DNA from 3 places in the Rhodococcus huquni genome. Region 3 is predicted to be linked to each of the others. Evidence: riboswitches for the same ligand, from Rfam matches in the RefSeq annotation. Region 3 holds a riboswitch; each other region holds the start of a gene.
What was found. A riboswitch is a leader RNA that binds a small molecule or an ion and turns the genes downstream of it on or off. The one in region 3 is predicted to bind cobalamin.

Region 1 (7,391 bases), on a different contig from region 3:
CACCGGAACTCCTTGGCGGGCGGAACGTCGAAAGATGTACGACCGCGTCGTCGACGTTCCGAGGTTGGTGCGGTTCTATCGAGAAGGTGAGCCGTTGCCGGATTCGTTTCTGAACGACTGCCGCGACGCGCTGTCCAATCATTACGCAGTCGAATTGGGAGAACGGTTCGCCACGGCGGGGCTGTGCTTCTACCGAGACGGATCCGACAGCGTCGCGTGGCACGGTGACGACACCGGGCGAAGCCGCGCCGAAGACACGATGGTCGCCATCGTGTCGCTCGGCGCCGCGCGGCCGCTCATGCTCCGGCCACGCGGCGGCGGTAGTTCCGTCAAGTTCACTGTCGGACACGGCGATCTACTGGTCATGGGTGGATCCTGCCAACGAACGTGGGAGCACTGCATACCCAAGAGCAGTCGGCCGACAGGTCCGCGAATCAGCGTCCAATTCCGCACCAGAGGCGTTCGGTAGGCTCCGTCGAATTATCCGCGCCTCTTCGCCACTGCGGCCGCGAGCCGCTCCAACTGCGTAGCAGTGGTGTCCCAATCGAGGCAGGCATCGGTGATCGACTTGCCGTACTCGAGTTCGTTCGAACGCCCCAGCGTGAGGTCTTGGCGTCCCGCTTCGAGGAAGCTTTCGAGCATGACTCCCACAACGCCCTTCTCGCCGTTCTCGATTCGTTCGGCGAGGTCCGTCACCACGTCCACCTGCTTTTCGTGGTTCTTGGAGCTGTTTCCGTGGCTGGCGTCCACCACCATCCGCTCGGGCAGGTTCGCCTTACGCAGCCGCGCAGTCGTGTCCGCGACCGTCTCGGCGTCGTAGTTCGGTCCCTGCGTGCCGCCGCGCAGAATGACATGGCAGTCGGGGTTGCCGGCTGTCTTCACCAGTGCAGCATGGCCGTCGAGATCGGTTCCGGGGAACACGTGACTGGCCGCGGCAGCCCGCGATCCGTCGACGGCGACCTGTACATCACCCTCGGTCGAGTTCTTGATTCCCACCGGCATCGACAGCGCACTGCACAACTGGCGGTGTACCTGACTCGCCGCGGTGCGCGCCCCGATGGCGCCGTACGACACGAGGTCCGCAATGTACTGCGGCAGAATCGGATCGAGGAACTCACAGCCGACCGGAAGTCCGAGACCCGAGATGTCGAGTAGCAGTTTGCGTCCGATCCGCAGACCGCTGTCGATGTCGAAGGTCCCGTCGAGGTGAGGGTCGTTGAGCAGGCCCTTCCACCCCAACGTGGTGCGCGGCTTCTCGAAGTACACCCGCATGACGATGTGCAGGTCGTCGCGAAGTTCCTCCGCCTTCGAAGCGAGAAGGCGCGCGTAGTCCATGGCGGCTGCCGGATCGTGCACCGAGCACGGGCCGACCACGACCAGCAGACGGTCGTCTTCGCCGTTCAGGATGTCGACGGTGTTCGCGCGACCCGTTCGGACCGTTGCGGACGCGACGTCGTCCGGGCGCAGTTCTTCCCGCACGACGGATGGCGGCACGAGCGGACTGAGCGAGACAGTTCGCTGACTGTCGAGTGAGTTGTCGAGAGTGAGGGACATGGTGTCGGTTTCCTGTTCCGACCGACCCTCGAAGAATTCGAAGAGCTCCGACGAGCCGGTCTGCGATCCGGCTCGTGGGGTGGGAGGTCAGCGCGTGGTTACACCGACCGACCCACCCGGGGCCGGCCTGCTAAACCAGAAATATGCGCGCTGCATGCCGACCAGACTAACCACTTGTCCGGTTCGGCGCCAATGGGGCGGCTTCGCCGCCTGTGAGTGGCTAGCGAGTCCAGACACTCGCAGACCGCGCACGGGGCCGAAGGCCGTATGCTGGGGCCTGCAGCTGGTTCGCCCGGTGCGGTCGTGAGGAGCCCCGAAGACCACACTCGGCGTCGAAGCGCGTAGTCGCCCGCAAACGGTGACGCGCGTGAGAGGGAATCCGGTGAAATTCCGGAACTGTCCCGCAGCGGTGAGCAGGAACGACCGCCGTCACCACGCACTGGGCATCAGCCTGGGAAGCGACGGCCATTAGGTCCGATGTCGTCACATCGGCTGCCTGTGAGTCCGAAGACCTGCCGACTGTGTCGGGCACGCCGTGCCCGACGGTTCACTGCCTCGTGGATTGGGCGTGTAGACCTCCGCGCTTACTGCAAGAACCCAGGGCTCGAGAGGTGTACCCGCTTGCCGGTGGTGTCCCATACCGCTACGCAACTGGAGAATTTCGTGACACTTTCATTCACCGCGACCGTGCTGGGCTCCCCTCGCATCGGTCCGAACCGTGAACTCAAGAAGGCCGTCGAGGGCTACTGGGCGGGCAAGGTCGACGCAGCCGCCCTCGAGTCGGTGGCTGCCGACCTCCGCGCTCGTAACTGGACCGAGCTGCGCGACGCCGGCCTCGATTCGATACCGATCAACACGTTCTCGTACTACGACCACGTGCTCGATACCGCCGCCATGCTCGGCGCGCTGCCCGAGCGGGTTGCCGGTATCGAGACTGCGCTCGACCGGTATTTCGCCGCTGCACGCGGCAACGACACCGTCGCACCCCTCGAGATGACCAAGTGGTTCGACACCAACTACCACTACCTCGTTCCGGAAATTTCGCCGACCACCACGTTCTCGCTGGATCCGTCCAAGGTGCTCGCCGAGCTCGAAGAGGCACGTGCGCTGGATATTCCGGCTCGCCCGGTGATCGTCGGCCCCGTGACGTTCCTACTTCTCTCGAAGTCCGTCGGGGCCGATGCGCCGCTACTCGACCGCATCGACGAACTTCTGCCGCTGTACGCCGAACTGCTCGCGCTCCTCGCCGAGAACGGCGCTCAATGGGTGCAGATCGACGAACCTGCACTCGTCGCGGACCGCACGGCCGAGGAGATCGCAATCGCCAAGCGGGTATACGACTCGCTTTCGGGACTCGAACAACGCCCCGCAATCCTCGTGGCGTCCTACTTCGGTGGTCTCGGCGATGCTCTTCCCGCTCTCGCCGCCACCGGAATCGAAGGATTGGCAGTCGATCTCGTGACAGGCGCCGACTCACTGGGGTCCGTGCCGGAGCTGACTCGCAAGCACATCGTCGCCGGGGTGGTCGACGGGCGCAACGTCTGGCGTACGGACCTGGAGAAGGCACTTTCCACCGTCGGCACTCTTCTCGGGTCCACGGGCACGCTCGCGGTATCGACGTCGTGCTCCTTGCTCCACGTCCCGTACACGCTCGATGCCGAGACGGGAATCGACAAGGCGCTGCGCTCGTGGTTGGCGTTCGGCACTGAGAAGGTACGCGAGGTGGTTGCCCTCGGCACCGCGCTCACGAAGGGCCGGGAGAGCGTCGAGGACGAGTTCGCGCTGGCGCGGGCTGCCGCCTCGACACGAAACAGCGATCCGCGTCTGCACGACGCCGACCTGCGGAGCCGTCTGGCAGACATCGTCGAATCCGATGCGGGTCGCAGTCCGGCTGCCCAGCGACGTGAAGCTCAGGCCGCGTTGAACCTGCCCCTTCTCCCGACCACGACGATCGGGTCCTACCCGCAGACGACCAAGATCAGGGTGGCGCGCGCCGCCCTGCGCAAGGGCGAGATCGACCAGGCCGAGTACTTGTCGCGGATGCGCGCGGAGATCGCCGACGTCGTTGCATTGCAGGAGAAGCTGGACATCGACGTCCTGGTACACGGCGAGCCAGAGCGCAACGACATGGTTCAGTACTTCGCCGAGCAGTTGGACGGGTTCTTCGCAACGGCGAACGGCTGGGTCCAGTCGTACGGAAGCCGCTGTGTCCGTCCGCCGATCCTCTACGGCGATGTGCGCCGACCGAGCGCCATGACCACCTCGTGGATCACGTACGCGCAGAGCCTCACCGATCGTCCTGTCAAGGGAATGCTCACCGGGCCGGTGACCATTCTGGCGTGGTCCTTCGTGCGTGACGATCAACCGCTGGCGGACTCCGCCGATCAGGTCGCTCTCGCCATCCGCGAGGAAACGGTGGATCTTCAGGAAGCGGGCGTCAAGATCGTCCAGGTGGACGAACCCGCACTGCGCGAACTGCTCCCACTACGTGCGGCGCACCAACCCGCGTACCTGGACTGGTCGGTGGGATCGTTCCGCCTCGCAACGTCCGGCGTGGCCGACGAGACGCAGATCCACACGCACCTGTGCTACTCGGAGTTCGGCGAGGTCATCGACGCCATCGCCAAGCTGGACGCGGACGTGACATCGATCGAGGCCGCCCGTTCGCACATGGAGGTGCTCGACGATCTCAATGCCGTGGGCTTCGATCTCGGGGTCGGCCCCGGCGTGTACGACATCCACTCTCCGCGGGTGCCGAGCGTGGACGAGATCGCAGCGTCGCTGCGTGAAGCACTGAAGGCCGTTCCGGTGGAACGGCTGTGGGTCAACCCAGACTGCGGCCTGAAGACGCGAGGGTCTGCCGAAGTCGAGGCGTCACTGCGCAACCTGGTCGACGCGGCAAAGTTGGTCCGCGCCGAGCTGTAAGCGGCTCCGCCGCCTGTGAGTGGTCAGCGAGTCCCTGATTCGGAAACGAGCGGGACTCGCTGACCATTCACTGGGCCGAAGGCCCTATCCGACGGCGAGATCGAGCTCGTCGTCCGCCACACCGACGCTGACGCGCCCGCCCTCGACCAACACATCGTCGAGAATCAGATCGGCGATCCGGTCGTCGACGGCGCGCTGGATGGAGCGCCGCAGCGGACGGGCACCGAACTCGGGCTGATGCCCGTGTTCCGCTATCCAGTCGACCGCCTCGTTGCTGAACTCGATCTCGATACCCTTGGACTCGAGCCGCTTTCGGCTGTCCTCCAGCAGCAGATCGGTGATTCGATGAAGCTGCTGATCGTCCAGCTTGCGGAAGATCACGATCTCGTCGATACGGTTCAGGAACTCCGGACGCATCGCCTCACGCAGACGTGCCATCACCCGATCACGCAGCGGCTTCTCCGCCGCCTCCGCATTTCCGGTGACGAAGCCGAGGCCGCCCGCCTTGCTCGAGATGATGTCCGACCCGAGGTTGCTGGTCATGATCAGCACGGCGTTCTTGAAGTCCACCGTCCGACCCTGACCGTCGGTGAGACGTCCGTCGTCGAGAACCTGCAGCAGGGTGTTGAACACGTCCGGGTGCGCCTTCTCGATCTCGTCGAGAAGGATCACGGAGTACGGGTTGCGCCGCACCTGTTCGGTGAGCTGCCCGGCCTCGCCGTAGCCGACGTATCCGGGAGGGGCACCGACGAGACGGCTCACCGTGTGGCGCTCACCGAACTCGCTCATGTCGAGTCGGAGCATCTTGCTCTCGTCACCGAAGAGGCTTGCAGCCAATGCCTTTGCCAGCTCCGTCTTGCCGACACCGGTCGGTCCGAGGAACAAGAAGCTGCCCACCGGACGATCCGGATCACTCATGCCGGTCCGGCTACGACGCACTGCACGCGCGATGGCGCGCACCGCATCGTCCTGTCCGACCACCCGCTTGTGCAGCTCCTCTTCCAAACGGCGCAGACGTTCCTTCTCTGCCTGCGTCATCCGACTGGCGGGGATGCCGGTTGCTCGGGACACCACCTCGGCGATGTGTTCTGCCGTGACCTCGGGGGCGTCGACAGCTTCGTCCGGAGCGCCGTCGATCCGGGCGGAGACGGTATTGACCTCGTCCCGAAGACCCGAGGCACGCTCGTAGTCCTCGTCCGCGACTGCCTTCTCCTTCTCGGCCTCGAGTTCCACGACCCGCTTGCGCAGTTCCTCCTTGTCGACGCTCGGAGTACGCAGCGCCATGCGCGCACCCGCCTGGTCGATGAGGTCGATCGCCTTGTCGGGGAGAAAGCGGTCACCGATGTACCGCGCCGACAATTCGACTGCTGCGGTGATGGACTCGTCCGTGTACCGAATGCCGTGGTGTTCGGCGTAGCGGTCACGCAAGCCGTTCAGGATGGAGACGGCGTCTTCGATGCTCGGCTCGTCCACCGTGACCGGCTGGAACCGCCGCTCGAGGGCCGCATCCTTCTCTATGTGCTTGCGGTACTCGTCGAGAGTCGTCGCACCGACGACGTGCAATTCGCCGCGAGCCAGCTTGGGCTTCAGGATGTTTCCCGCATCCATCGCGCCCTCGGCCCCGCCGCCTGCGCCGGCAATGGTGTGAATCTCGTCGATGAACACGATGGTCTCGCCTGCATGCTCGGTGATCTCGTCGATCACGGAGTTGAGACGCTCCTCGAAGTCACCGCGGTACCGAGCACCCGCAACCATGCTGGACAAGTCGAGTTGGACGACTCGCTTGCCGATCAGCCGATCCGGAACATTTGCGTCCACGATGCGCTGAGCAAGGCCCTCTACGACGGCGGTCTTGCCGACGCCCGCCTCACCGACCAGAACAGGGTTGTTCTTGGTGCGCCGGGACAGGATCTCGATGGTCTGCTCGATCTCGTCGCCGCGGCCGATCACCGGGTCCACGCCGCCTTCGCGGGCGCGCTCGGTGAGATCGAATCCGTACTTGTCGAGATTCGGTGTGCTCGACTCCGGCGCGTCGTCCACCGATCCACCTTGCACAGCCGTCTGCAAGCGCTCGGCCGTGATTCCCAGCGAGGCGAGAAGGCGGCCGGCGGCATGATCACCGTCGGCGGCCAAGGCCAGGAACAGGTGTTCGGGGTCGATGTACGTGGACCCCAGCGCCCGAGCGAGCTGATGCGCTTCGAGCAGAGCGGTCTTGAGCGCGCTGCTCAGTGTGGGTGCTGCGAACCCGCCCAGCGTGGACGCTGCCGACCCGGACGAATCGCGCCCCTGCGGGAGACGAAGCTCGACTGCGTCGGCAACGGCCGACGTGTCGGCACCCGCACGCTCCATGAGCGACTGGACGGGCTCCTGTTCCGCCATCACGCGCAATACGTGCAGAGCATCGAGGTCGGAGTCGCCGCGGCCGGCCGCAAAACGTGCTGCTGCCCCCATGACTTCCTGGGTTGCTCGGCTCATGAGCCGACTGATGTCGATACGACCGGGACCCTCGGGCCCGAAGAATGCTGGCATTCCGACGCCTCCTCCTGAAGGTTGAGCGTTACTGACTCAACTAACGTGCCAGGGTAGCGATCAATTCCCGGGAGGCGAGAAATCTGCTCGATACGGCCGAATACGGTCGTACTTCACTCAGCGAAAGGTGGCGCTCAGGTATTCCGACAGTGCGGCCGAATCGGGTTCATCGCCGCGAAAGCCCAGGTAGCCGTCCGGTCGCACCACGTACATCGACGCTTCGGTGACCCCGTAACCGGCAGCGAACTCACCTGCTGTGTCTCGTATCACAGGGAGGATCGTGCTCGCCGTACCCACCTCGGGCGCCACGACCAAGCACGCGGAAAGACGCCCGTGCGCGAGGTCCCGAGCAGTCGCGGCGACCTTCTCGAGGCGCTCGATCG
Region 2 (7,391 bases), on a different contig from region 3:
GTACGCACTCACCCGCGAAGTCCTCCGCTGTGCCGGTCTGCGACGCCCACAGGACCACCACAGGTGGTTGCACATCTCCCTGCGGCTCCGGAGAATCCGGCTCACCGTCGGGTATCGCCGAACGGGAGAAGAGGCCCGCCATGAGCCCGTCGAGCCACACCCGCTTGGCACCGGAGATCGGTGCCGTGCGCGGCAGGACCGGCACGCCCTGAACTTCCGTGGACTGCAACCCCGACAGCAATCCGGTGAGGTACGTCCGCTCGTGGTCGTCGAACGTCGGCGACGAGGAACTGTCCAACCCCAGTATCCGACTCATCTCCGCCACCGGCGTACCGACAGGCGGCGCGCTCTCGCGACTCGCCCCCGAATCACTCCTTGCAGGGCCGACTTTCGTCAGCATCACTGCGCACACCTTGAACTCGGGTTGCAGCGACGCGGGATCGACGGCGTCGTTGGTCACCGCGTTGATGCTGAGGTACTCGCCGAAGCTGTCGTTCCAGTGGAACGGCGCAAAGCAGTCTCCGGCGCGCACCCGATCGGTCACGACAGCCGGGAGAACCGCACGACCGCGGCGGGAAGCCACCTCCACCCGATCACCTTCGGCCACGCCGAGCCGATCTGCATCATCGGGGTTGATCTCGACGAAGGGGCCGGAGTCGAGCCTGTTCAGCTTGGCAACCTTGCCGGTCTTGGTCATCGTGTGCCACTGATGCTGCAGCCGACCGGTATTGAGGATCATGGGGTAGTCGTCGTCCGGCATCTCGGCGGGCGGCATGTGCGGGCGGGGGAAGAACGCGGCCTTACGCGAAGGCGTGGCAAACGCCAACCGTGGAGGCGGCCCATCGGTGCCGGGCAGCAGGTTCTGACTCACCCCGTCGTTGAGGTAGCGGATGGGGTTGCGGTCGTCGTCCTTGCCCGGCGGGCTCGGCCACTGCACCGGGGTCTTTCGCAGCCTCGCATAGCTGACCCCACGAAGGTCGTAGCCGGTCTTGGGATTCGATGCACGCGTGATCTCCTCGAACACCTCCTCCGACGAGGCGTAGGTGAAGGCCTTCGCGTATCCCATCTCGCACGCGACTGCGGCGATGATCTGCCAGTCGGGCATCGCCTCTCCCACCGGATCCACCGCCTGCTGCAGCAGCGTGAGATTGCGCTCCGAATTGATCATCACCGACTCGGACTCGGCCCACAGTGCGCCCGGCAGCATGATGTCGGCGTACCCGTTGGTCTCGGTGTCGACGAAGACGTCCTGAGTGATCACCAACTCTGCCGCTTCGAGCCCTTCGATGACGGTGCGCCGGTTGGCCACCGTGGCAACGGGATTGGTGCAGATGATCCAGCAGGCCTTGATCTCCTTGGCCACCATCTGCTCGAACATGTCGATCGTGCCGCTGCCCACCTCGGTCCGGAGCGTCCCGGACGGGAGGTTCCACACATCCTCGACGAAGGCACGGTCCTCGTCCACCAGCACCGACCGCTGCCCGGGCAGGCCGGGGCCCATATAGCCCATCTCTCGACCACCCATCGCGTTCGGCTGCCCGGTCAGCGAGAAGGGTCCGCTCCCTGGGCGGCAGATGGCGCCGGTCGCGAGGTGGAGGTTGCAGATGGCATTGGTGTTCCAGGTGCCGTGGGTGCTCTGGTTGAGGCCCATCGTCCAGCACGTCATCCACTCCGCGGCTTCGCCGATCCACCGCGCCGCCGAGCGGATGTCATCCGCTGCGATTCCCGTGATCTCGGCGACTCGGTCGGGGGAGTAGTCCTCGAGGAACGTGGGCATGACGTCCCACCCCTCGGTGAACTCTGCAATGAAATCCGGATCGGTGTGGCCGTTCTTCACCAACTCGTGCAACAGTCCGTTGAGCAGGGCCAGATCGGTTCCCGGGTTGATCTGCATGAACAGATCGGCCTTGTCGGCGGTCGCGTTGCGGCGCGGATCGACGACGATCAGCTTCGCCCCCACCTTCACCCGGTCGAGGAGCCGAAGAAACAGGATCGGGTGGCAGTCGGCCATGTTGGCGCCGATGACGAAGAAGACGTCTGCCTTGTCGAAATCCTGGTAGGACCCGGGCGGGCCGTCCGCGCCGAGGGACTGCTTGTAGCCGGTGCCGGCACTGGCCATGCACAAGCGCGAATTGGACTCGATCTGGTTGGTTCCGACGAACCCCTTCGCCAGTTTGTTGATCAGGTACTGCGCCTCGATGGACATCTGACCGGACACGTAGAAGGAGAGTGCGTCCGGGCCATGCTCGTCGAGAATGCCCTTCAATCGGTGCGCGGTATCCCGAATCGCCTGCCGGGCCGGCACTGCGAGAGGTTGTTCCCCTCGCCGCTCTCGAACGTAGCCGGACTCCATTCGCCCATCGGCCGCCAGCATCTCCGCACTGGTGGCCCCCTTGGTGCACAAACGCCCGAAGTTGGTCGGGTGCGTCTTGTCACCGGCAGCCTTGAGGACCTTGCGCCGACCGGTCTCCGGGTCGGTCTCCACCTCGAGGACCATCCCGCAGCCGACACCGCAGTACGAGCAGGCAGTCTTCACCGTGGACGTACCGGCTTTCTGCTGCATCGACGCGCTCCTCACCTGCCCGGCATGCGCCACCCAGAGGCGGCGCGCGGCCTGTATCAATGCTGCAGGCGCGCGTGTTTCGTCGGGATTAACCCAGGTGAGGGTTCGATGACGTCTCGAGCACCGAACTCGCGTCGTTGCGGTGAGGGCTGGTCACGCGTTGCGTGTCAGGACCCGAGCGGGGCCCCGACCGTGAACGGCGCACCGAACGGATCGCGAATCTCAGCGGTACGTCCGTAGGGCATGTCGGCGGCGTCCTCCGCCTGACCGCCCTGCTCGCGGGCTACGGCAACGGCACGGTCGGCGTCCTCGACCTGGAACAAGGTGCCCCACGAAGACGGAGGGGCATCCGGAACGCCCATGATTCCACCGATCTCGTGGCCGTCCGGCCTACGCAGGAAAGTGAAGTCCACGTCACCCAGGTCGTCGTTTCCGTCCAGCGTGAAGTCGAACACGGTGGAGTAGAACTCCCGGGCGGGGCCGGGGTTCGGGGTCACGAGGTCGTTGCGGAGCAACGCACCGGGCTCGTTGACCAATGCGCAGCCCACGTGGTCCTTCCCTTGCCACAAACCGAACTGGCCCCCGGAAGGATCGACGATGATCGCCATGCGACCGAAGTTCATCACATCCATGGCGTCGACCAGCACGTTCCCGCCTGCCTCCCGGACACGAGCCAAGCTGGCGTCGACGTCGTCGGTGGCGAGGTAGACGTTCCACCAGAAGTCCTTGGCATCGGGATCCGGATTGGGCATGAGCGCGGCCACGTCTTTTCCGCGCAGCCGACACATCGTGTATCGACCCGTCTCCTCAGTGCCGACGTCGAACTCCCAGCCGAAGAGGGCGCCGTAGAAGGAGATGGCCTTGTCCAGATCAGGAATGCCTAGATCGAGCCATGTCGGTGTGCCGAGCGGTTGATTGGTGGTGACTTCACTCATCGCTACTGCTCCCGTGCTTGTCGGTGTGCTGCATAGTGGGGCGTGCCCGGTCGGCGCCGATCTCAACCGATCCGCCTACGACGGTAGGCCGGGGGTACGACACGGATCCGGTGTTACAGTCCTCGACGCGTTGGTTTCCGTCGGCTTTCGGCCGTCGGATCGTAAGAGGGAATCCGGTTCGAATCCGGAACTGCCCCGCAGCGGTATGTGGAAACGACCGTGGTCATCAGCACTGAGTCCGCTCGACTCGGGAAGCGACCACCAGTAGGTGCCTGCCCGAGTTCTCGGGAGGCGTGTCGACGAGTCCGAAGACCTGCCACCGCGGCCGCGCCACCGGCGTGGTCGCTTGTCGACTTCGTGGGACACAGTTGACGAGAGATGCGGACGGTGTCGTTCGTGTGTCTTCGCTCGCGGGTGCCCGGATGTGGTCAGGCAGTACTCGATCACATCAGGAAGAGCCGACGAATGCGCAGAACCTCAGTGGCCGCACTGACGGTCGCGTCCCTCGCCGCACTGTTCGTGGTTTCACTGTTCGCCCTGATGCTCGGAACGGCGCACATAGCGTGGACGGACGTCTGTCACATCGTCTGGGCGGAGATCACGGGCGGCGACATCGCTGCGGCCGACGTTCCGAACTACCGCATCATCGTCGATACGCGGCTGCCCCGCGTCCTGCTGGCCATCCTCGTGGGTGCCGGTCTGAGTGCTGTCGGGCTGGTAGTTCAAGCCATGGTGCGGAACGCGTTGGCCGACCCGTACGTCCTCGGAATCTCGTCCGGCGCATCCGTGGGTGCCACGTCGGTGGTCCTGTTCGGCACGTTCGGCGTGCTCGGTATCTACGCCTTGTCCACCGCTGCCTTCGTCGGTGCCCTCGCAGCAACCCTGCTCGTCTACCTCATGGCACGCTCGGCCGCCGGCCTCGTCCCCTTGCGACTCGTACTCACCGGCACTGTGCTGGGGTACGGGTTCTCGGCGATCACGACGGTGCTGGTCTTCCTCGCCCCGCACGGCGACGGCGCTCGCAGTGTGATGTTCTGGCTGCTCGGGAGCCTTTCGGCGGCGAGGTGGGAGCTGGTGCCACTGGCCGCGATAGTGACCACGGTCGGCCTCGCCGCGATCGCCTGGTCCGCCCGACACCTCAATGCACTGTCGATGGGAGACGAAGTCAGCGCCGCCCTCGGCCTCGACGCATCGAAGTTTCGAATCATGCTTTTCGTCGTCGCGGCCGCGATGACGGGCTGCTTCGTCTCGATCTGCGGCGCCGTGGGTTTCGTCGGCTTGGTCGTGCCTCACGTTGCCCGAATCCTCGTTGGCGCGGACCACACGCGGTTGATCGTCGTGACTCCGATCCTCGGCGCAGTCTTCCTCGTCACCGCGGACCTGCTGGCTCGAACCGTTGTTCCGCCACAAGAACTTCCGCTCGGCGCGATCACCGCCGCCGTCGGCGTTCCGGTGTTCATCGCACTCATGCGGCGTCGCGGCGCACTGATGGGAGCAAACTGATGCGCGTCGACTACCACGACGTCGAGGTCTCGATCGGCGGCCGAGCGATCGTGCAGGACGTCACCTTGACCGTCCCTTCGGGTGATTTCATCGGAATCGTCGGACCCAACGGCAGTGGCAAGTCGACTCTGCTGCGGTGCCTGTACCGGGCGCTGTCCCCGTCCTCGGGAACAGTCTCGGTCGACGGCAGCGACAACCGAGCAATCAGTATGCGGGACAATGCCCGTCAAGTGGCTGCACTGACCCAGGAAGCTCCGCTTCACTTCGATTTCACCGCTGCCGAAATAGTCGCCACCGGCCGCCTGCCGCACGGTGGAACCTTCACGCGAGACCGGGCGAACGATCGACGCGTCTGCGCCGAAGCAACCGCCATGGCGGGTGCCGACGACCTGACGGAACGGACGTTCTCGTCACTGTCGGGTGGAGAACGCCAACGCGTCCTCATCGCCCGCGCGTTCGCACAGGAACCGAACGTCCTCGTACTCGACGAGCCCACGAACCATCTCGACGTCCACCACCAATACGCCGTGCTCACCGCAGCCCGCACGCTCGGTGTCACCGCCATCGCCGCGCTGCACGATCTGAATCTCGCAGCACAGTATTGCGATCGCATCTTCGTGCTCGGCGCCGGACGTCTCGTCTGCTCAGGCACTCCCCACGACGTGATCACTCCCGAAGTACTGCGTCGCCACTTCACGATCGGCGGCCACATCGTCACCCACCCGAGACTGGGTGTGCCCCAGATCATCTTCGACGAGAAAGAGGGCCCATGAGCCGACACATCCGGACATGGACGACTGCTGTGGCAGTGGCACTGACGGTGAGCGCCTGTGGCGCCGAGCTCGAAGCTGCGCCACCGGTCGAGGGCGAGACCGTGACCGTCACCAACTGCGGCGATCCATTGACGGTCACCGGCATTCCCGAGCGCGTGGTCACCAACGACACCGGCATCACCGAGATGATGCTTGCGCTCGGCCTCGCCGACCGGATTGCCGGTCGCACCGGGTATCCCGGCAAGGAACGTGACATCGATACCTCACCGTGGAAATCGGAGTTCGAGAGCACCCCCGACATCGGTGATGCCTTCACCAGGGAAGTCGTACAAGCGGCCGACCCCGACTTCGTCTTCGCCGGATGGAATTACGGTTTCAAGGAAGCGACCGGCCTCACCCCGGACTGGGTTCGTGAAATCGGGGCAACTCCTTACCAACTCACCGAGGCGTGCCGCCAGCCCGGCACCACCCAGCGCGGAATCATGGACCCGCTCGATGCCCTGTACGCGGACCTCGAGAACCTCGGCGACATCTTCGGTGTGCGCGAACGCGCGGACCAACTGGTCGCGGACTACCGATCCCAGGTTGCCGCCGCCAACGCGACGGTCCCCGCTGATGTCGAACCAGCACGCGTGTTCCTCTTCGACAGCGCCACACCCGAACCGTTCACCTCCGGCCACACTGCCGCGCCCTCGCAGATCATCCGCGAAGCGGGCGGATCGAACATCTTCGACGACATCGACGACTCGTGGACCACGGCTTCCTGGGAAGCCGCGGCGCAGCGAGACCCGCAGGCGATCGTCATCGTCGACTACGGCGCGGGCCCGGAGAACACCGTCGAAGCCAAGATCGAACAACTCCGACAGCAGCCACTCATGGCCGGGACCACCGCGGTGCGCGAGAACAACATCATCGCGTTGCCCTACGCCGCTCTCGGGCAAAGCCCCCGCAACCCGCAAGCTGTCACGACCGTCGCAGAGTTCCTGCGCGCCAACGCCCTCTGACCGGAGCGCGGTACGAATGGAACATTCGTCCAGTCAGATCGGACGTGCGTCGCGTTCGTCCGGAGGGGCGGGCTACTGCTTCTGCTTCTGCGCCCACCACGCCAGTAGTTCCGCTTCCGCATCGTCGCGATCGAGCGGACCACGGTCGAGCCGGAGCTCCTTGAGGAACTTCCACGCCTTGCCCACCTCGGGCCCGGCAGGAATCCCGAGGAGCTCCATGATCGCGTTGCCGTCCAGATCGGGCCGAACGCGAGCGAGGTCTTCCTGCTCGGCCAGACGGGCGATCCGCTCCTCGATGTCGTCGTAAGTGGCCTGGAGGGTTGCGGCACGACGCTTGTTGCGGGTGGTGCAATCCGCGCGCACCAGCTTGTGGAGCCTCGGCAACAGTTCGCCGGCATCGGTGACGTATCGACGCACCGCCGAATCCGTCCACTGTCCCTTGCCGTAGCCGTGGAACCTCAGGTGCAGGAACACCAACTGCGACACGTCGTCGACCATCTGCTTCGAGTACTTGAGGGCCCGCATTCTTCTGCGCACCATCTTCGCGCCCACGACCTCGTGGTGGTGGAAGCTGACGCCGCCACCTTCCTCGTTCCGCTTGGTGTCCGGCTTT
Region 3 (7,391 bases):
CAAGCTTTCTGCGTCCCACGGTCTCTGCGTCGGCGCCCTCGACCCACACGGTGCCACCGCTCGGACGCAATGCTCGGTAGCTGCACCGCAGAGCCGTCGTCTTGCCCGATCCGTTCGGTCCGACCAGGCCGAGAATCTCCCCGGGCCGCACGGCGAAATCGACGTCACGAAGCACCTGACGCGAACCGAGGGATGCGGACACCCGTTCCAATGCAAGGGATTCGATCATGCGCCCTCCTTCCGATACTGGCGGTAGAGCATCCACACGAATATGGGGGCCCCGACGAGGGCAGTGATGACGCCGACCGGAACTTCGGTGTCGGCCACCAGGGCTCTCGCGAGGGTGTCGGCCAATACGAGCGCAATGGCGCCGACGAGCATGGCGACCGGAAACAGCCGTACCGCACGGGTGCCGACCATGTAGCCGGCCAAGTGGGGAATCAGCAACCCGATGAATCCGATTCCGCCCGCCACCGACACGGCCGCACCGGCCAGCACGGACACTCCGAGCAGTTGCACCACTCGAAACCTGCGGACGTTCATGCCGAGGGCCGCGGCGCCGTCGTCCCCTGTCTTCAGCAGATCCATCCGACCGGCACCGAGCAGGATGGCGGTACCGACGATCAGGAGCGCCAGCGCCGGGAACACCGATGTGGACCAGCGCGCATCACCGAGACCACCGGCCAGCCAGTGCAGCACCCCGCTGAGCTGGTTCTCGTTCGCGATGACCAGCATCGTGAAGGTGATGAGTGCAGAAAAGACCTGAGCAAGGGCAACACCGACGAGAATGATCGCGGTGGGCTGCGGATATCGCCCGCCTATCGCCAGTGACAGAAACAGCGGCACCATGGCGCCGACGAACGCTGCGAGCGGGATCGTGAAGGCGCCGAGCGCACCTGCGCCCACGCCGAGGACCATCACGAGAACGACACCGAAGCCGGCACCCGACGACACTCCGAGCAGATAGGGATCGGCGAGCGGATTGCGGGTGACCGCCTGCGCAACGCCACCCGCAAGGGCGAGCGCCGCGCCCACCACCGCAGCGGTGACAGCCCGTGGCAGACGCGAGTCCACGACGATGGATTCACGAGCCGCAGACCACCAGGGTTCGAAGCTGTCCGGAACCACCGTGTGCGCAACGATGGCCCACACATCACCGATCGGAATGCGCACCGATCCGAACGACACCCCGAGCCCGAGTACGAACAGCAGGCCCGCGGTGAGAAATACGAGCAGCACACCGAATCCGAGGCGCCGGGGCTGTCGATCTTCACTCGGTGCCGACGGCGCCGGCCGGCGCGCCTGCACGGTGGACGTCACGGCTGCGACATCCGATCGGGATGAAGGGCCTCCGCGATCGTCTGGGCCGACCCCAGGAGTCGTGGGCTCTCGAAGAAGTCGTCGAGGGGAACCACGATGAATCGATCGTTCTGCACGGCCGGCGTCGTCGCCATGATGGGCTGGGACTTCAGGAAGTCGATCTTCTGCTGCGCGTTCTTGTCGCCGTAGTCGAGAACGACGATCGCCTCGGGTGCGCGCTCACCAATGGTTTCCCACGTGCTGTTCGGGTAGGGCTTCTCCCCTTCGGAGAAGAGATTGATCGCGCCCGAATAGTCGGCGATCAACTGGCCCACACCGACCCCGCCGACGGTCATCGGGACGTCCTCACCCGAGTCGTAGAAGAAGGTGGGCACGGGGGCAGCATCGCCGATCCTGCCGCGCACCTGCTCGAGGCCGTCGACCACCCTGCCGGAGACCTGCGCGGCTGCTGGTTCCGCGCCGAGAATCTGCCCGAGTTGCGTGTAGTCGTTGGTGAGCATGCCGATGTCCGGGAATCCCGTTCCGCAGTATTCCGAGAACAGGAAGGTCGCGATCCCCTTGTCTTCGAGCGCGTCGCGTGAGCGGCCTTCCTTCTCGTTGAACGAACTCTTCATGCCGCCGACAACGAGGTCGGGATCCAGATCGAGAATCTGTTCCGACGTGGGGTACTCGTGGGCCAAGCCCTGGATCTTCGAGAACTCGTCCGCGAATTCGGGAAGTGGGGTGGCGTCCTGGTACCCCATTCCGACGATCCGGTCGCCCACACCCATCTCGATGAGCACCTCGGTGACGTGATCGTTCATCGAGACGATTCGCTGTGGCGGCGAATCGAATACCTGAGTCCGATCACAGTTGGTGATCGACACCGGCTCGGCGAACGCCTCCGCCGATTCCGACTCCTGGACGGCCTCACCGCGCGAACATCCGGCGACCAGGACTGTGGACGCAGCGACGAAGACCGCACTGCGAAGCAGTGGTGAAAAGCGCATACAAACCTCATTGGGGGCTCAGAGCCACGAACCAACGACCGGCCAACTCGCGGACCATCGCCGCGGGACGGGCAGGACTCCGTTTCGTAGACCACGACGAACTGGGGTCACACACCGTTCGACGGGTAATCGGGCTCGTGATCGTGCGCCTGAATGGCGTGATCGATCACCTACCGTTGCGGGTCAGCGCCGGATTCGGACCGGCTTCCCCCTACGAATGGCTGCGCGTGGGTGTCGAGTATGCCCGAATCGATGATCGAACGCACCACCGAGACCCCGATCACTCACCTGCCCCACCCGTCGCACCGCTACTACAGTCGGCAGAACCGAAAACCATTCACCGATATCTACCGATCCGGAGAGAACGCATGACACGTTGGGCCTCGCTCGTCGTCACACGGAAGTGGTGGGTGCTGACTCTCGCGGTACTCGCAGTGGTCGTGAGCGGTGTGTGGGGCACCGGAGTGTTCTCGAAGCTCAGTCAAGGTGGATTCGTCGACCCGGGCAGTCAATCGGCAGAGGTCGCCCAGATCGTCGAGGACAACCTCGGTCCGCAGACGCCGGACATCATCGCCATCTACACGCCGCCCGAAGGCAAGACGCTCGACGACATCGGTCCGGCAGTCAGCGAGAACCTGGCCGCATTCCAGGACGAGGTGCCCACCCATTCGGTGAACTCGTATTGGAGCGCCGAGGGCCCGGCCAAAGCTCAGATGACCTCCAATGACGGCTCGATGGCCTCCGCTGCCATCACCGTCGACCCGGACGCCGGCATCGACGTCGCCAACTTCAACGACCTGCTGCCCAAACTCGAAGTGCCCGGCGTGGACGTCCAGTTCGCGGGAAACTCGGTGGTCGGCGTCGCGTTCAACAACCGGCTCCAGAGTGACCTCGTTCTCGCCGAGGGCATCGCGCTGCCTGTCACGCTCATCATGCTCGTGTTCATCTTCGGCGGCCTGGTCGCCGCCGCAGTTCCGGTGTTCGTCGGATTGCTCTCGATCTTCAGTGCCCTCGCCACTCTGCGATTGCTGACGATGTTCACCGACGTCAGTTCGTTCTCCATCAACGTCGCATCCCTGTTGGGGCTGGGTCTGGCGATCGACTACGGACTGTTCGTCGTCGGACGCTTCCGGGAGGAACTCGACGCCGGGGCAACGCCGTTGGAGGCCACCAAGCGCACGGTGCTCACCGCCGGCCGCACCGTCCTCTTCTCTGGTCTACTGCTGATCTGCGCCTTCTCCGGAATGCTCGTGTTCCCGCAGGACGTGATCAAGTCGCTCGGCTTCGGCGCGATTGCGGCAGTGGCCAGTGCAGCGCTCCTGTCGTTGACCGCTGTGCCCGCTCTGCTCGCCATTCTCGGCCACCGCATCAACGCGCTCAGCTGGCGCAAGGATGCCGCCAAGCGTGGCGAGGAACGGGCCCGCAAGTTCTGGGGTTCGGTGGTGACCCGAGTGATGGGTAAGCCGGTCGCGGTCGCTGTCACCATCGTGATCGGCCTCCTGGTGCTGGCCGCGCCGCTCACCAAGGCCACACTCGGCGAGGTCACCTACACGGCGCTGCCCGAGAACGATTCGGCGCGAACCGCCACCGACACCTTGGTCAACGACTTCCCCACGACCGGAAACGGCGCCACCGTCATCCTTCAGGGGTTGGACGGCGGGGCTCCCACGCCTGCCGAAGCCACGGAGGTCGCCACCGCTGCGCAAGGCATCGACGGGGTGAGCGGAGCGAGAATGGTGGCGTCCAACGCCGAACTCGCCGCTGTCCAGGTGACGTACTCCGAGGGTGCGGACACCGACCAACAGAGCGACGTCGTATCGAGCCTGCGGGCCCTCGATGCACCCGAAGGCACCGAGATTCTCGTGGGCGGCGGACAGGCCACGGTGGACGACGGCAACGCGGCCATCGTCGAGTGGCTGCCGGTGATGGTGGCGATCATGGTGATCTCGACGCTGATCCTGCTGTTCCTGGCGTTCGGGTCGATCGTCTTGCCCATCAAGGCCGTACTGATGGCGGGAATCAGCCTCGCCGCCACATTCGGAGTGCTGACGTTCGTCTTCCAACTCGGCCACGGCGCCGGACTCCTCGGGGTCAGTCCGTCACCGCTGGAACCGACGTTCGTCGTGCTGATCCTGGCGGTGGTATTCGGGCTGTCCACCGACTACGAGGTCTTTCTGATGTCCCGCATGGTGGAGGCGCGCAGCGAGGGCGCCACCACCGAAGAGGCCGTCAAATTCGGCGCAGAGCGCACCGGACGCATCGTCACCGCTGCGGCAATGCTGCTCGTCATCGTGACCGGCGCGTTCACGATCTCCGGTCTGTCGATCATGAGATTCCTCGGAGTCGGCATGATCGTCGCGCTCATCGTGGACGCCACGGTTGTGCGCATGCTGCTGGTCCCGTCGTTGGTCAAGCTGATGGGTGAGGCCAACTGGTGGGCGCCGGCGTGGATGAAGCGCATCCACGAAAAGGTGGGTATCGGCCACTAGCCGTACTCAACTGTTCCGAACACTGGACGCCGAACTTACCCCGGAGTAAGTTCGCGTCATGGCTACCTACATCGTCACGGGCGGAACCGGGTTTCTCGGTCGTCACGTACTGACCGAACTCCTCGCTCGCGACGAAGCTGCTCGGGTCCACGTTCTCGTCCGACCCGGTTCGGTCGACCGTTTGAAGACGATGGCAAGAAGCCTGCCCGGCGGAGACCGCATCGAGCCCCTCGTCGGAGACCTCACCGAACCCGACCTCGGAATCTCGGATCCACCGGAAGCCGACCACGTGCTGCACCTGGGTGCGATCTACGACCTGACCGCCGGCGAGGAACAGGCCGCCACCAATATCGAGGGCACCCGGTCGGTCGTCGCACTGGCAAAACAACTGGACGCGACTCTGCATCACGTGTCGTCCATCGCCGTGGCCGGAGACCACCGCGGCACGTTCACAGAAGACGATTTCGATCTCGGCCAACGCTTCCCCACTCCGTACCACCGCACCAAGTTCGAGGCCGAGAAACTCGTCCGCGATTCGGGAGTACGCCACCGCATCTACCGCCCTTCGGCTGTCGTCGGCAGTTCACGCACCGGCGCGATCGACAAGATCGACGGCCCGTACTACCTGTTTCCCGCCTTCGCTGCGCTGGCGAAGCTCCCCCACGCCCTCCCGGTGGCGGTGCCGGATCTCGGCGCGACGAATCTCGTTCCGGTCGACTACGTCGCACGCGCGCTCGTACACCTCATGACCTCCGCCGAGGGCGACGGTCGAACCTTCCACCTGGTCAATCCGAAACCACAGCCGGTCCGCGAGATCTACTCGGCCCTGGCGAATGCGTCCGGTGCACCCCGTGCCGTCGCCGGCCTGCCCGGCGCCATCGTCAGGCCGATCGTGGAGCCGACATCGATCGGCCCGATCGATGTAGGGCGAGCCTTCGCTCTGAAGTCCCTCGGCATACCTCCCGTCCTGCTCGACAACATGACGCTGCCCACCACTTTCGTGAACGAGAAGACTCGAGAAGCCCTGGCCGGCAGCGGCATCACCGTGCCCGACTTCTCCGAGTACGCCGCCACCCTGTGGTCGTACTGGCGTGAGAACCTCGATCCCAACCGCGCCCGGCGCCGGGATTCGCGCGGCCCCCTCGTGGGACGTCACATCGTCATCACGGGCGCCTCGTCGGGAATCGGCAGAAGCTCTGCACTCGCTCTGGCGGACGAAGGTGCGACCGTGTTGCTCCTCGCCCGACGAGAGGACGAACTCGACGTGGTGGTGAAGGAGATTCGCACGAGCGGCGGCGAGGCGCACGCCTATCCGTGCGACATCACCGACACCGAATCGGTGGATCGCACGGTGGCAGCGATCCTCGACGAGCACGCACATGTGGACATGCTCGTGAACAACGCGGGCCGGTCCATCAGGCGCGGGATCTACCACTCGACGGACCGTCTGCACGACTACGAACGCACCATGGCAGTCAACTACTTCGGTGCCGTCCGGATGATTCTCGCGCTACTGCCGCAGATGAAGGAGCGACGATTCGGCCACATCGTCAACATCAGCAGCGCCGGGGTGCAGTCGGCGACACCGCGATTCTCGGCCTACGTGGCCAGCAAGTCGGCACTGGACGGGTTCACCAACGTTGCCGCAGCCGAAACCCTTTCGGACGGAATCACCTTCACGACCATTCACATGCCGCTGGTCCGTACACCCATGATCGCGCCGACCGAGCAGTACAACGCCGGACCGGCGACCAGCCCCGAGGATGCGGCACAGATGGTGGTGCGTGCGCTCGTCGAACGCCCGAAGCGGATCGACGTTGCCATCGGAACCCTCGGCGAATTCGGCTACTTCTTCGCACCTCGCACCAAAGACCTACTGCTCCATCAGCTGTACAAGATGTTTCCGGACTCCGCGGCAGCCCGCGGCAACAAGGCCCCCGACGCCGTGCCACCGACTCCGAAGAAGGAGGGGCTCGCCCTGCCGACGCCACCACTTCTCGGCAATGTCGTTCGGAGAGTGGGAAACCTGATTCCCGGCGTCTATTGGTGAGGCTGCTCGCGTACGTCACGGGCGATCAACGCCGTGACGCTCTTGACCGCCGCACCGCAGCTCGCCGGCCGAGGTGCCAGTTCCGACTCCTCGATCGTGACCGCCCATCGTCGCCCGTCGGCGTGGACGACCGTTTCGCCCTCGATGCTCAGCTCGTCGATGCCCGCCTTCACCCGTTGTCGGACAGCGTTCTCTGCCACCTGCCCGCGAGGGCTCCACACGCTGCGCCCGCGTAAGCCTTCCAGTCGGACCTCGCCCTCACATGCCGACCGAACAGCGGCCAGGCTCGCATCCGAGTCGAGGCGTCCATACGTGTATCCGCTGGGAAGCAGGATCATCGAGGGCGCGAAGCGGTGTCCCCCGGTGTGCGAGCACTCCCAGACGTCGTCGCCGAACTCCGCCGCCAGCGACGCCGCAACTGGACGCCCGAAGACCGCGCAGCACTGGTCACGCTTGCCATGCGCGCACACCAGCACCACCGGGTTCTCGACCAGTCGCCCCAGACCTGGAGCCTCACCCGACACGGCGCCGAAGTCGATGTCG

Region 1: linked by a shared signal. The riboswitch ahead of metE (5-methyltetrahydropteroyltriglutamate--homocysteine S-methyltransferase) and the one ahead of ACZI8R_RS06815 (ABC transporter substrate-binding protein) in region 3 are both predicted to bind cobalamin.
Region 2: linked by a shared signal. The riboswitch ahead of ACZI8R_RS04840 (FecCD family ABC transporter permease) and the one ahead of ACZI8R_RS06815 (ABC transporter substrate-binding protein) in region 3 are both predicted to bind cobalamin.

Annotation. Positions count from the first base shown of each region.
Region 1 is NZ_JBUYWE010000005.1:283,189-290,579, reverse strand. Features, by position in the region: gene ACZI8R_RS12545 (alpha-ketoglutarate-dependent dioxygenase AlkB) at 1-469, shown strand, start outside; gene ACZI8R_RS12540 (3-deoxy-7-phosphoheptulonate synthase) at 481-1,554, opposite strand; cobalamin riboswitch at 1,894-2,088, shown strand; gene metE (5-methyltetrahydropteroyltriglutamate--homocysteine S-methyltransferase) at 2,218-4,479, shown strand; gene ACZI8R_RS12530 (ATP-dependent Clp protease ATP-binding subunit) at 4,564-7,008, opposite strand; gene ACZI8R_RS12525 (FAD-dependent monooxygenase) at 7,126-7,391, opposite strand, start outside.
Region 2 is NZ_JBUYWE010000002.1:269,432-276,822, forward strand. Features, by position in the region: gene ACZI8R_RS04830 (bifunctional nitrate reductase/sulfite reductase flavoprotein subunit alpha) at 1-2,563, opposite strand, end outside; gene ACZI8R_RS04835 (VOC family protein) at 2,731-3,498, opposite strand; cobalamin riboswitch at 3,613-3,833, shown strand; gene ACZI8R_RS04840 (FecCD family ABC transporter permease) at 3,964-5,001, shown strand; gene ACZI8R_RS04845 (ABC transporter ATP-binding protein) at 5,001-5,774, shown strand; gene ACZI8R_RS04850 (ABC transporter substrate-binding protein) at 5,771-6,778, shown strand; gene ACZI8R_RS04855 (CCA tRNA nucleotidyltransferase) at 6,851-7,391, opposite strand, start outside.
Region 3 is NZ_JBUYWE010000003.1:60,249-67,639, forward strand. Features, by position in the region: gene ACZI8R_RS06805 (ABC transporter ATP-binding protein) at 1-229, opposite strand, end outside; gene ACZI8R_RS06810 (FecCD family ABC transporter permease) at 226-1,308, opposite strand; gene ACZI8R_RS06815 (ABC transporter substrate-binding protein) at 1,317-2,309, opposite strand; cobalamin riboswitch at 2,413-2,585, opposite strand; gene ACZI8R_RS06820 (MMPL family transporter) at 2,678-4,798, shown strand; gene ACZI8R_RS06825 (SDR family oxidoreductase) at 4,857-6,848, shown strand; gene ACZI8R_RS06830 (ferredoxin family protein) at 6,839-7,391, opposite strand, start outside.